Regions from separate parts of the Turicibacter sp. TJ11 genome, predicted to be linked through region 1. Evidence: predicted binding sites of a transcription regulator. Region 1 holds the regulator's gene; each other region holds the start of a gene.
The links. Region 1 encodes HrcA, which represses chaperone genes, less so after heat shock. Its sites were predicted from a motif close to TTTTAGCACTNNNNNNNNNNNAGTGCTAAAA; they were not measured.

Region 1 (4,851 bases):
CACGTAGTATCGGAATGAATAGTGTGCAGACGATGATCTACATCGTTTTACCTCAAGCCATTAAGAATTCATTCCCATCGATCGGTAATGAGTTTATTGTTAATATTAAAGATAGCTCAATGCTAAACGTGATCGGAGTAATTGAATTATTCTTCCAATCACGTTCAGTAGCTGGAAGTGCCATGTTATACTCGGAAACTTTTTTCATTACATGTCTCATTTATTTAGTTCTTACAACGATTACCTCTCAAATTTTAAGATTAGTGGAAAAGAAAATGAATATGCCAAAAACATCTTTTCCAGCATCCCAAACCATGCCGAACTCGCTAAGCTAAGGAGGGATTAAAGTGGAAGCAAGTCAAATCATTAACATTCATGGATTAAAAAAATATTTTGGGAATTTAGAAGTTTTAAAAAATATTGAATTTCAGGTCAATAAGGGAGAAGTTATTACCATCATCGGTTCAAGTGGAAGTGGAAAATCAACCTTATTACGTTGTATTAATTTATTAGAAAACCCAGATAGTGGACAAATCTTTTATCAAGGAAAAGATATCCTAACAGGAAGTATTAATATTAATCATCATCGTACAAAAGTAGGAATGGTTTTTCAAAATTTTAATTTATTTCATCATAAAACAGTTTTAGAAAATTGCATGATGGGGCAAATTAAAATTTTAAAGCGTAGCAAAGAAGAAGCAAAAGAAAAGGCAATGTTTTACTTAAAAAAAGTAGGAATGGAACGATTTGCAGATTGCAGTAGCACTCAATTATCGGGTGGCCAAAAACAACGTGTAGGCATTGCAAGAGCGTTATGTATGGATCCTGAAGTTTTACTTTTTGATGAGCCAACAAGTGCACTCGATCCAGAAATGGTCGGTGGCATTTTAGATGTCATGAAGCAGTTAGCAGATGAAGGATTAACGATGATTATCGTGACCCATGAAATGGGATTTGCTAAAGAAGTCAGTGATCGAGTGGTGTTTATGGATCAAGGGGTGATTGCAGAAGAAGGAACACCTGAAGAAATTTTTATTCATCCAAAGCAAGAGCGAACAAAAGCCTTTTTACATCGTTATTTATCAAATAGCTTGTAACCGTTAGTTTTCTAACGGTTTTAAACTATCTACTGATCGTAATCTTTGTCTTTTTTTAGTATAAGTAATTGTGAATGTAAAAATATAAGTGTGAGATACTATGAAAGAAAGTGCAAACTATTTGTAATTTCATGCCAATATGGTATACTAATTTTATATAAATCGGTAGGTAAGGAGGAATAAATATGTCAGTTATTTATGCAACAGAAGAAACATTTGCTCAAGAAATCAGCAGCGGATTAGTTTTAGTTGATTTCTATGCAGATTGGTGTGGACCATGTAAAATGATCGCTCCAGTTTTAGATGAGTTAGCTACAGAATTAGAAGGAACAGTGAAAATCGTAAAAGTTAACGTTGATAATTGCCAATCAGTAGCTGCTGAGTATAAAGTAATGTCAATCCCAACATTAATTTTATTCAAAGACGGACAAGCGGTTCAACAAACAGTTGGATTCCAACCTAAAGCATCATTATTATCATTAATTCAATCAAATAAATAATGAAACATAAAAAAGAGGGCATACTATGTATGACCCTCTTTTTTCATAACTGTTAATTGTTAAAAATAAATTTGGAGTGTTAAAACGAAATGAAATCCATAAAAAACTAAAAAATTAGCACTATGGTGTTGACAGTGCTAATTGATTTATATATAATGATATTAGCACTTAAGATGAACGAGTGCTAAAAGAGGTGTTTACATTGCTAACAGAACGTCAAATATTAGTTTTAAAGGCAATTGTAGAAGAGTTCATACAAACTGCACAACCTGTTGGCTCTCGAATCCTCTCTAAAAAAGAAGATTTGAATTTTTCAGCGGCAACCATTCGTAATGATATGGCTGATCTTGAGGATTTAGGTTTTATTGAAAAAACTCATACATCAAGTGGACGTGTTCCGAGTCAAAAGGGATATCGATACTATGTAGATTTTATTGTAAATCAAGAACCGATTGAGACAACACCAGAAGTAGGGATATTTAAACAATTGTTAGAAAAGAAACAGTTTGAACGTGAGACGACAATTAAAGAAGCTGTTAAGCTTTTGTCTAGTTTAACCAATTATACATCGATCTTACTCGGTCCATCACGTGATTATAGTCGAGTTAAAAAAATTCAATTTGTTCCGATTTCAGATCGTCAAGCGGTATTTGTCTTGATTACTGATCAAGGGCATGTTGAAAGCCGAACAATCACCCTTCCAACTAATATTGACATCACTAGAATGGAAAGCATTATTAAGGCACTCGATGAGTTATTAGTAGGAGAGTATATTGGTCATGTTCAAGAAAAGTTGACAGAGAGTTTTGAAAATCAACTACATGATTTTATCTCCTATAAAGAAGAGATTATGTACGCGATGCTACAACTTTTATCCCAATCATTAAATCAACAAAATTATATTTTGAGTGGGAAGTCAAATATTTTAAAACAACCTGAATTTAACGATTTAGAAAAAGCTTATCGTTTATTTAATATGATAGAAGCAGATGAAATTGTTAAAGTAATAGAGGCCGATGAAGGTGGCCATCAATTAACAGTTAAAATTGGACAAGAGAACGAAATTAAAGCGATGGAGAATTGTACATTAATTACGGTTCCTTATCAAATTAGTGATCAAGAATATGGAAAGATTGCGGTATTAGGTCCAACTCGAATGGAATATCGTAAAATTATCCCTCTTCTTGAACATGTTGCTCGTATCATGTCTGATTTATATAAATAGGAGGTGGGACGATTGAATAAAGATGCCCAATCAGTTGAGGAATTAAATGAGGAACAAACAGAAGCTTTAGAATCAACGTGCTGCCAAGAAGATGAGTGTGAAACGATTGATGAAACAGAAAGCTTAAAACAACAAATTGAAGACTTAAAAGATCAATTGTTACGTAATGCGGCTGAACTTGAAAACTTCAAACGCCGTATGAACGAAGAACGTGCTCGTGAAACGAAATATCGTTCTCAATCATTAGCTACAAATATTATTCCAGCTATTGATAACTTCGAACGCGCGTTATCATCAACAGTTGAGGATGAGAATACAAAAACATTCTTAACAGGATTTAAAATGATCCATACTCAATTAGTGGAAGCTCTAAAACAAGAAGGAGTTGAAGCGATTGAAGCAGAGGGTGTAGCCTTTGACCCAACTGTTCATCAAGCGGTAATGCAAGAAGCTGTAGAAGGTGTAGAATCAGGTATGGTTTTACAAGAATTACAAAAAGGATATAAGCTAAAAGATCGTGTCATTCGACCATCAATGGTTAAAGTTAGCGAATAAAAAATAGATCAAGGAGGATGAATCTCTATGGGTAAAATTATTGGTATCGACTTAGGAACAACAAACTCATGTGTTTCTGTTATGGAAGGTGGAGAAGCAAAAGTTATTGCTAATCCAGAAGGGTTACGTACAACACCATCTGTTGTTTCATTTAAAGGTGACGAGCGTCAAGTAGGTGACGTAGCTAAACGTCAAGCAATCACAAACCCTAACACAATCATGTCTATCAAACGTCATATGGGAACAAACCATAAAGTGACTATTGAAGGAAAAGAATATACACCACAAGAAATCTCAGCGATCATTTTACAAAACTTAAAAGCAACAGCTGAAGCTTACTTAGGTGAACCAGTAACTGAAGCAGTTATCACTGTACCAGCTTACTTTAACGATGCTGAGCGTCAAGCAACGAAAGATGCAGGGAAAATCGCAGGATTAGATGTTAAACGTATCATCAACGAACCAACTGCAGCAGCATTAGCATACGGATTAGATAAAACAGATAAAGAACAAATCATCTTAGTATACGATTTAGGTGGAGGAACATTCGACGTTTCAATCTTAGACTTAGCAGATGGAACATTCGAAGTATTAGCAACTGCCGGAGATAACCGTTTAGGTGGAGATGACTTCGACCAAGTGATCATTGATTGGTTAGTAAAAGAATTCAAAGCAGAAACGGGTGTTGATTTATCAGCAGATAAAATGGCAATGCAACGTTTAAAAGATGCAGCTGAAAAAGCGAAAAAAGACTTATCAGGTGTAACTTCAGTTCAAATTTCATTACCATTCATCTCAATGAATGCAACAGGACCATTACACTTAGAAAAAACATTATCACGTGCACAATTTGATGCAATGACAGCAACATTAGTAGAACGTACAATGGGACCAGTTCGTCAAGCATTAAAAGATGCTAAAATGACAGCTAATGACTTAGATCAAGTTTTATTAGTAGGTGGATCAACTCGTATCCCAGCTGTTCAAAATGCAATTAAAAACGAATTAGGAAAAGAACCTAACAAAGGTGTTAACCCAGACGAAGTTGTAGCAATGGGTGCTGCAATTCAAGGTGGAGTTTTACAAGGAGACGTTAAAGATATCTTATTATTAGACGTCACTCCATTATCATTAGGTATTGAAACAATGGGACAAGTAATGACAGTTTTAATCCCTCGTAATACAACAATCCCAACTTCAAAATCACAAGTCTTCTCAACAGCAGCTGACAACCAACCAGCAGTAGACATTCACGTATTACAAGGTGAACGTCCAATGGCTAGTGACAACAAAACATTAGGACGCTTCCAATTAGGAGATATCCCACCAGCACCACGTGGAATTCCTCAAATCGAAGTAACATTTGACATCGATGCAAATGGTATCGTAAATGTAAAAGCAAAAGATTTAGGAACACAAAAAGAGCAACGTATCACTATCACTTCAGGATCAGGATTAACTGACGAAGAAATCG
Region 2 (4,851 bases), 540 kb from region 1:
TGGAATAAATGCAATATCCGCAACTAAGAAAATCATTGTATGATGAATATCTTTAAAAATTAAAACATGAATATAGTGTAAAATTAACGATAATAAAAGCAATCCTCCTCCAATGATAATATTATCTTTTACCCGCTTCTTCATAACTGGAATCAATCCTTTCTATTCATTTTATATGTCAATTTTTTATTATCTTATACCCTATCTTCCTTAATTATATCCAATTCGACTTTCTCTGACAATACGCTTTCATTCTCTTTGCTATTTCTAATGAAACAAAACTCACTCTTTTTGATACCACTTATACTTAGACGTTGATTGATGAGATGTTGACTTCTATTTTGGCTTTGTTTCATATTCATAAAGAGATCAACATAAAAGGAGCCTGCTCAACAGACAGGCTCCTTTTGCTATTAAATTACTTCATTAATTGACAAACGTTATTTGTAAATGCCACTGGATCTTCGATATCTAATCCTTCAATTAAACGGGCTTGATTGTATAACACGTCTGTAAATAAATCAAATTTTTCTTTATCTGTTTCATAAGCATTTTGTAACGATTTAAACACTTCGTGATTCACGTTAACCTCTAATACTTTATCTGCTTTCACTTGTTGTGCATTTGGCATCGCGTTTAATACTTTTTCCATCTCAATTGATAAATCCCCTTCATTTGCTAAGCAAACTGGATGAGATTTTAAACGACGGCTCGCACGTACTGATTTAACTTTTCCACTTAACGCTGTCGTCATTGTTTCAAATAATGTCGCAAACTCTTTCGTTGCTTCTTCATCTTGTGCATCTGTATCTAATCCTAAATCAGCGCTTGATACCGATTTAAATTCTTTATCTTGATATGACATTAACATCTTAATCGCAAATTCATCGATATCTTCTGTGAAGTATAAGATTTCATATCCTTTATCTAAAACTGCTTCTGATTGAGGTAACTTTTTAATACGATCAATTGATTCACCCACCGCATAGTAAATATGCGTTTGATCCTCTTTCATACGTGATACATATTCATCTAACGTTACTAATTTATCTTCGTGTGATGAAGCAAACATTAATAAATCTTGTAAAACGTCTTTATTTGCTCCAAAATCAGAGTAAACGCCATATTTTAATTGACGTCCAAATGATTGATAGAACGTTTCGTACTTCTCGCGATCATTTTTAATCATTTTCTCTAATTCATTTTTAATTTTTGTTTTAATGTTTTTAGCAATTAATTTTAATTGGCGGTCATGTTGTAAAATTTCACGTGAAATGTTTAATGATAAATCTTCTGAATCCACAATCCCTTTAACAAAGCTAAAGTAGTCTGGTAATAAATCTGAACATTTATTCATAATTAATACACCACTTGAATAAAGTTCTAATCCTTTTTCATACTCTGTTGTATAAAAATCGTATGGCATTTTTTCTGGAATGTATAAAATCGCATTGTAGCTTACCGTTCCATCGACACTTAAATGAACATGAGCTAATGGTTTGTCAAATCCAAAATGTTTTTCATTATAGAAGTTTTCATAATCTTCATCTGTTAATTCACGTTTATTTTTCTTCCAAATTGGAACCATACTATTTACTGTTTGTTCTTCAGTAATTTCTTCGTATTCATTTTCAGTACCTTCTTTTAATTGTGAACGTGTTAAGTCCATTTTAATTGGGTAACGAATGAAATCTGAATATTTTTTAATAATTGATTTTAATTTATAAACATCTAAATACTCATCGAAATTCTCATCTTCTGTATTTTCTTTCACTGTTAAGATGATGTCTGTTCCAACCGTCGCTTTTTCACATGGTTCAATCGTGTATCCATCAGCTCCGCAAGATTCCCATTTATAAGCTGTGTCTGATGTTAATGATTTTGTAATAACCGTTACTTTATCTGCAACTAAGAAAGCTGAATAAAATCCAACTCCGAATTGTCCGATAATGTCATGTCCATCTTCTAATTCTGTATCTTTTTTGAATTGTAATGAACCACTTTTTGCAATAACTCCTAAGTGCTCATCTAACTCTGCTTCAGTCATCCCAATTCCTGTATCTGAAATCGTAATTTGACGATTTGCTTCGTCCACTGACACTTTAATAAAATAGTCATCTGCATTGAATGTTAGATTAGAATCCGTTAAAGCTTTATAATAAAGTTTATCGATTGCATCACTTGCGTTTGAAATAAGCTCGCGTAAGAAAATTTCACGATGTGTGTAAATTGAGTTAATCATTAAGTCTAATAATCGCTTTGATTCAGCTTTAAATTGTTTCAACTTGATCGCTCCTCTGTTTTATCACTCGTTATAATAGAGTGCTAATATTTATATTTCATTTATATCACAACCCTAAATTAGTGTCAACTTTTTTCATGATTAAACCCTTTAAATTGAAGAAAATCGCATGTTTAACATGCGATTATTCTCCTAATTGACTTTCTTCAAACTTTTCGGCAAATCCAAATAATAGCTTATTAATAGGTTTCTTTAAAAAGATGGAAACTAACATAACCATGACCATATAGATCAACATAATGACGATATCTTTCATTAAAACAGTCACGACTACACCCCCGATGGCTTCGCGTGCAAATGAAATCGCATAAGTAAATGGTAAAAACGGATGAATCACTTGAAAAAATCTAGGCGTTAATTGAATAGGAAACGTTCCTCCTGATCCCGCGACTTGTAAAACAAGTAAAATAATTGAGATCACTTTCCCTACATTTCCAAATACAGAAACGAGTGAATAAATAATAAAAGTAAATGTGACACTCGTTAATAATGAACCAACGATAAATAGGGTTGGATTAACACAGTAAATGTTTAATAAGTATAAGTCGCCTAAAGCAATAATTAATCCTTGAATCAGTGCGATCGTGGCAAACAATAAAAATTTACCAAAGTACTCTTCAATTGGACGATAATTACCTAAAGCATGTACAGATAAGATAGAGATTAATAACGTGATTCCGACCCATTGAGCTAAAACACTGTAAAAAGGCGTCATCGCTGTACCATAGTTATGCATTGGAAAGATGGTCTCTTCGACTAAATCAACTGGTGAAGTCATAAAGTTTTGACGTTCAGTGACCGCCTCTTGTAAGATAGACAATACTTCTTTTAAATCTTGACTATTATTAATGTCACCAAGTTTTGAGGTGATTTCTTTGACCTTATCCTCTGCCTTTGGCAAACTAGAATTAACATACTCAATCGCATTAATTCCTTTATCTGCTCCTTCATAGGCTGTATTTAATAACGATTCAACCTCTGGAAGTTTATTTTGTGCTTCCTTTAACACTGTTAGTACATGATCAGCCGTCACATATGCCTCGTTAATCACTTCATTTAAAGCTGGCGTAATTGCTGTATCAAAACGGTTATAAATATCTTCCATAGTCGTGGATACATTAGTGAGTAGCGTTTCAACTTTATTTAATGCCGTTAAATCTGGTTCTCCTCCTTTAAGAAGACTTTCATACACTTGATTTAACACCACTTTGGCTTGATCGAGCTGATTAGATGTATCCGTTAGTTGGTTGATAACCTCATCTAATTTTCCGGCAGGAAACTTATTAAACGTCTCCAAAATCTTAACCAGTGACTGAATGAGCCCTTGGGTACTTTCTATTTTGCTAATTAAATTCGACACTAATTGTGGTGCTTGCTCAGTACCGTTTACAATCGCCTGTTTTAGCTCCTCTGTGTAAGTTAATAAGTCATTAGCAATAGATTGAACTAATGATATATCTTCTTTTAAGGTTGGCATAAAGTCTGCTAAAGACGATTTTGAAGTCTCAATGAAACTCTCTAACGAAGTCACCGTTGCTTGTGCTGACACAATGGTTTCACTAATGAGTGGTAAATCGGTTTGAATGGATGCAATTAAATCCTTTAACTGAATGCCACCTTGATGCGCAGTTTGAACCAATTCATTCATCTCATCAAACTTTGAAATTAACTCCTCTAGTTGATGATAAACTGTTGAAAGTTGAGGTAAAACTGTTTCTTGGATTTCTAAGCCAAGCTCTTTTCCACTTTCAAATAAAATTCCACTGACTGTTTCCACGATGGTTTTATTAATATTTTCTTGAACACCTGTTGCACCTTTACTCGTTAGTTTAGGAGCAATCGCATTAATTTTTTCATTGACGCGATAAATGATTTCACCCTTTTTTACCTCACTACTTACTAATGAGGTAATATCTTTTGAAAAGTTATCTGGAATGGTAATGGTTGCATAAAACTCTCCCTCTTCTAATGCTTTATCGCCCTCTTCTTCACTGACAAACTGCCATCCCATGAGGTCATTTTCTTTTAACTGATCAACCACCTCATCACCAATATTGATTTCACGATTATTAAACGTCGTTCCTTTATCGTTATTAATGACACCAATTTTAATTTGACTCGTTGCCTCTTGTCCATAGGGATCCCATGATGCCTTGATATTAAACCAAGCGTAAAGGGATGGTAAAATGCACAGTGCTAAAATGACAATCATCGCCGCATAGTTAGAAAAAATGCGTTTCAGATCGGTTTTATAAATGGTTAAAATATTTTTTATCATTTACTATCTCTTCCTTCTTTTACATCTTACTTGGTGACACATTCGCGACATTGACCTAAAAAAACGGTATGGCTTAAATCTAATTGAAAGCCAATTTCTTCACTAAAACTAGTCGCAATCATTTTTATTTCCTCGCAAGATAAATCTTGAACTTTTCCACATCTTTCACACTTTAAATGACAAGTCATTTCCGGTGTTTGCTCTTCAACGTATCGATAACAAGCCGTTGGACCACTTCCACGTAAATATTTTCTAATCGTTCCTTTTTCTA
Region 3 (4,851 bases), 1.2 Mb from region 1:
TAATTGCTCCTGCCATGAATACAGGAATGTTAACTAACCCTATCACGAAAAGAAACATTGACATCTGTAAAGAGTACGGTATGACATTTGTTGAATCAGATAGTGGATATTTAGCATGTGGTGATGTAGGAAAAGGCCGATTAGCTGAAATTGAAGAGATTGAGGATGCGATTGAGTGTTTACTAATTGAAGAAAAACCACTAAAAGGAATGAAGGTTGTTGTCACTGCTGGACCGACACAAGAAGATTTAGATCCTGTTCGTTTTATGACGAATCATTCAAGTGGTAAGATGGGATATGCAGTTGCACGTGCCGCTCGTAATTTAGGAGCAGATGTGACACTAATTACAGGACCTGTGACATTGAGAAAACCAATCTTTATGGATGTTGTTGAGGTAAGAACAGCAGCCGAAATGTTTAAAGAAGTAGAGGCATTCACGAATGATTATGATATTTTAATTAAATCAGCAGCTGTTTCCGATTATCGAGTAGAGTGTGTGAGTGATCAAAAAATGAAAAAACAAGGTGATCACTTAGCGATTGACTTTGTGATGAATCCCGATATTTTAGCTCATATGGGACATTCTAAAAAACCACATCAAGTCGTTTGTGGTTTTGCAATGGAAACACAGAATTTAATTGAAAACGCCACTAAGAAATTAGTGAACAAAGGGGCTGATTTAATTGTGGCTAATCAATTAAATGAACAGTCAGCAGGCTTTAAAAAAGATACTAATATCGTGACATTTTTAACTCCTGATCATGTTGAGACGTTAGATGTGATGTCAAAAGAAGCACTCGGTTATGAAATTATGAATCGATTATTACATATTTTAATAAAGAAAAGAGGAGCAGTATGCTAGTTGTTATCGATGTTGGAAATACAAATATTACACTAGGGGTTTATAACGGTGATGAATTAATCGCAAACTTTCGACTAACGACTAAGCTCCAACGAACATCAGACGAGTTTGGAATTACCTTATTCTCATTTTTTCAAACAAAAAATATTAATCCACAAGCAGTTGAAGATGTTTTAATATCAAGTGTGGTTCCTAAAATTATGCACTCATTAACGAATGCGATTAGAAAATATTTTAATATTGAACCAATGATTGTTGGTCCTGGAATTAAGACAGGAATTAGTATTAAAACAGAAAATCCTCGTGAAGTAGGAGCAGATCGTATTGTGGATATTGCAGCGGCTTATCATATTTATGGAGGTCCAGCTTTAGTGATTGATTTTGGAACAGCAACAACATACGACTATGTGAATGAAAACGGTGAGTTTGAATTTGGGGTTACTTCACCTGGGATTGAGATTTCAGCTCAAGCTTTATGGACACAAGCTGCTAAATTGCCTGAGATTGAAATTAAAAAACCCGCAACGATTATGTGTCGTAACACCATTACAAGTATGCAAGGTGGATTAGTTTATGGCTACATTGGACAGACGGAATATATTATTCAAAAAGTAAAAGAAGCCGTAGGCAAGGAAATCAAAGTAGTTGCAACTGGAGGACTTGGGCGTATTATCTATAATGAGACTGATATGATTGATGTCTATGATCCAGATTTAGCTTTTAAAGGAATGAAAGTTATTTATCAAAAAAATAAGGCTTAAGCATATAGTAATAAAAAAAGACTTATACAGATCATTATCTGATAAGTCTTTTTTGTTTAATAAATTATAAATTTATAGAGTATGTTAAAAGTTATCGTTCATTTTGATTAAACATTAAAACTTATGATTCGATGAAATGAATGCTTTTAATACAATAGTCATAGAACAATAGGAATATTTGTTAATTTTAAGCATATTAATCAATAGGTGGACTATAATAAGAAGGATTTTATCCGAAACTATTGCCATTATTTATTCATATTTGTATAATTTATTTAGTAGCACTCTGTATAAAAGAGTGATAAAAGAGGAGGAACGGTCATGTTAAAACCATTAAATCATCATGTTGTTCTTGAAATTGTAGAGGTTGAAAAGACAACGGCTAGTGGGATTATTCTTTCAGGAGAAGCGTCAAAACCAAAGCATTCAGAGGGTGTCGTGATTGCAGTTGGTGAAGGAAAGTTATTAGACAATGGAAAACGCCAACCGTTAGTCGTTGAGGTCGGACAACGTGTTATTTATAACGGATTTGGTGGGACAAAAGTTTCGCATGAAGGTAAAGAATTAGTTATTTTAGCGCAAGATGATATTTTAGCAATTGTAGAGTAAGTTCAATAGAGTTTTTAATAGATATTATTTTCATTTAAAGGAGGATTTAAGTTTATGGCAAAAGAGATTTTATTTGCTGAAGATGCGCGTCGCGCGATGATTCGTGGGGTAGATAAATTAGCGGATACCGTTAAGGTTACTTTAGGGCCAAAAGGTCGAAATGTTATTTTAGAACAAAAATTTGGAACACCTCAAATTATTAATGATGGAGTATCTATTGCAAAAGAAATTGAATTAGAAGATAAATTTGAAAACATGGGAGCACGTTTAGTCGCTCAAGTAGCTAGTCGTACAAACGATGTAGCAGGAGATGGAACAACAACTGCAACGGTATTAGCTCAGGCAATGATTCGAGAAGGAAATAAAAACATTGTAGCTGGTGCTAATCCAATGACAATTCGTCGTGGAATAGAACGTGCTGTAAAAGTAGCAGTAGAAGCATTAAAAGCAAATTCTAAGCCGATTGAAGGAAAGGAATCAATCGCTAGTGTAGCAGCCATTTCTGCTGCTGATGAAGAAATCGGTAAATTAATTGCAGAAGCGATGGAACGTGTAGGAAACGATGGTGTCATTACGTTAGAAGAATCAAAAGGATTCGAGACAACAATGGACATTGTTGAAGGAATGCAATTTGATCGTGGATATTTATCATCTTATATGGTGACGGATACAGATAAAATGGAAGCTGTTTTAGATAATCCGTATATTTTAGTAACAGATTCAAAAGTTTCTGCTTTACAAGATATTTTACCTATTCTTGAACAATTAGTTCAAACAGGCCGTTCAATGATTATTATTGCTGATGATATTGAAAATGAGGCTTTAGCTGCATTAGTCGTGAATAAATTACGTGGTACGTTTAATGTAGTTGCTGTTAAAGCACCTGGATTTGGAGATCGTCGTAAACGTATGCTTGAAGACATTGCTATTTTAACAGGAGCTCAATTAGTGACTGAAGAATTAGGATTAGAGCTTAAAAATACAACATTAGATCAATGTGGACACGCTGGTCGTGTGATTGTCACGAAAGATCATACAACAATCGTGGAGGGAATTGGGTCACAAATGGACATTCAAGCACGTATTGCTCAAATTCGTGCGGAGTTAGAAAATACAGTTTCTGAGTTTGATAAAGAAAAATTATTAGAACGTTTAGCAAAACTAAGTGGAGGAGTTGCCGTTATTAAAGTAGGTGCAGCTACTGAAACAGAGTTAAAAGAACGTAAATTACGTATTGAAGATGCGCTAAACGCGACACGTGCTGCCGTTCAAGAAGGAATTGTTGCCGGTGGTGGAACAGCGTATATGAATATTTATAATGAGGTTGAAAAAATTGAAGCCACAGGTGATGAAGCAACGGGTGTTCAAATTGTTTTAAAAGCATTAGAAGCTCCAATTCGTCAAATTGCTGAAAATGCAGGAATTGAAGGATCAATCATTGTTTATAAGTTAAAAGAGTTAGAACCAGGATTCGGATATAATGCTGCAACAAATGAGTTTGTTGATATGTTCCAATCAGGAATTGTTGATCCAACTAAGGTAACTCGTTCAGCTTTACAAAATGCTGCAAGTATCTCAGCTTCATTCTTAACGGCTGAAGCGGCTGTTGTTGAGATTGAAAAACCTCAAGCACCTCAGTCACCAGCTGATATGGGCGGAATGGGAATGATGTAATAAAAAAATCTCTAGATTAGTCTAGAGATTTTTTTATGATGATTTCAAGATAAGCTATAATAAAAGAAATGAAGATTAGAGGTGAGCCATGAAGGGAATTGGAACAGATATCATTGAGATCAGGCGTATTGAACAACTTAAACAACGTGAACGATTTGTTCATAAATTATTGAGTGAAGAAGAATTACAATTATATCAATCATTTAAACATATTAAAAGGCAAAATGAATTTTTAGCGGGTCGTTGGGCGGTTAAAGAAGCATTATATAAAGCTTTAGGAACATACTGTAATGGAAAATCATATCAAGAATTCAGTGTTATAAATGATGAAATAGGAAAACCTTTTTTATTAACACCTAAGCTAGAAGGATTACATATTAGCATTAGTCATTGTGAACATTATGCGGTAGCATTCGTTATTTGGGAATAAAAAAATCAGCTATTAATAGGAGGCCACTGAAAAAGTCCTCTATCTGAAAACATCTAACATTTCAATAGAAGTGTTGGATGTTTTTTTGATTTACGGTAAAATTAAACTAACGTCAAACTTTGTCGAGGGGTGCTTATGCTAGTTAAACAAAATGCTTTACCACTTAGCGCATACGCAGGATTATATGATATGGTGGTTCCAAAAGATAATTTATTAAGACGAATGAATGAAGTGGTTGATTTTTCATTTATTTACGATGAGTTAAAAGAAAAATATTGTGTGGATAATGGTCGAAATGCAATTGATCCCATTCGCTTATTTAAGTATCTATTATTAAAAGTCATTTATGAACTATCTGATGTAGATGTGGTGGAGCGTTCGCGTTACGATCTGTCATTTAAGTATTTTTTAGGAATGGCACCAGAAGAAGATGTTATTCATCCCAGTTCATTAACGAAGTTTAGAAAGTTACGTTTAAAGGATGTTGAACTATTAGATTTATTAATGAAGAAAT

Region 2: htpG (molecular chaperone HtpG) is a predicted target of HrcA. The motif match lies at 2,301-2,331, and genes of this name have one in related genera.
Region 3: JRC48_RS11495 (co-chaperone GroES) is a predicted target of HrcA. The motif match lies at 1,901-1,931, and genes of this name have one in related genera.

What each region holds. Positions count from the first base shown of each region.
Region 1 covers NZ_CP069349.1:968,439-973,289, reverse strand. Annotated here, with positions in the region: gene JRC48_RS04560 (amino acid ABC transporter permease) at 1-335, shown strand, start outside; gene JRC48_RS04555 (amino acid ABC transporter ATP-binding protein) at 348-1,097, shown strand; gene trxA (thioredoxin) at 1,283-1,597, shown strand; gene hrcA (heat-inducible transcriptional repressor HrcA) at 1,800-2,822, shown strand; gene grpE (nucleotide exchange factor GrpE) at 2,835-3,377, shown strand; gene dnaK (molecular chaperone DnaK) at 3,405-4,851, shown strand, end outside.
Region 2 covers NZ_CP069349.1:432,132-436,982, reverse strand. Annotated here, with positions in the region: gene JRC48_RS02080 (hypothetical protein) at 1-144, opposite strand, end outside; gene htpG (molecular chaperone HtpG) at 419-2,242, opposite strand; gene JRC48_RS02070 (YhgE/Pip domain-containing protein) at 2,427-4,580, opposite strand; gene JRC48_RS02065 (Fur family transcriptional regulator) at 4,607-4,851, opposite strand, start outside.
Region 3 covers NZ_CP069349.1:2,387,419-2,392,269, forward strand. Annotated here, with positions in the region: gene coaBC (bifunctional phosphopantothenoylcysteine decarboxylase/phosphopantothenate--cysteine ligase CoaBC) at 1-863, shown strand, start outside; gene JRC48_RS11490 (type III pantothenate kinase) at 857-1,624, shown strand; gene JRC48_RS11495 (co-chaperone GroES) at 1,946-2,233, shown strand; gene groL (chaperonin GroEL) at 2,288-3,907, shown strand; gene acpS (holo-ACP synthase) at 3,996-4,337, shown strand; partial or broken gene JRC48_RS11510 (transposase) at 4,473-4,851, shown strand, end outside.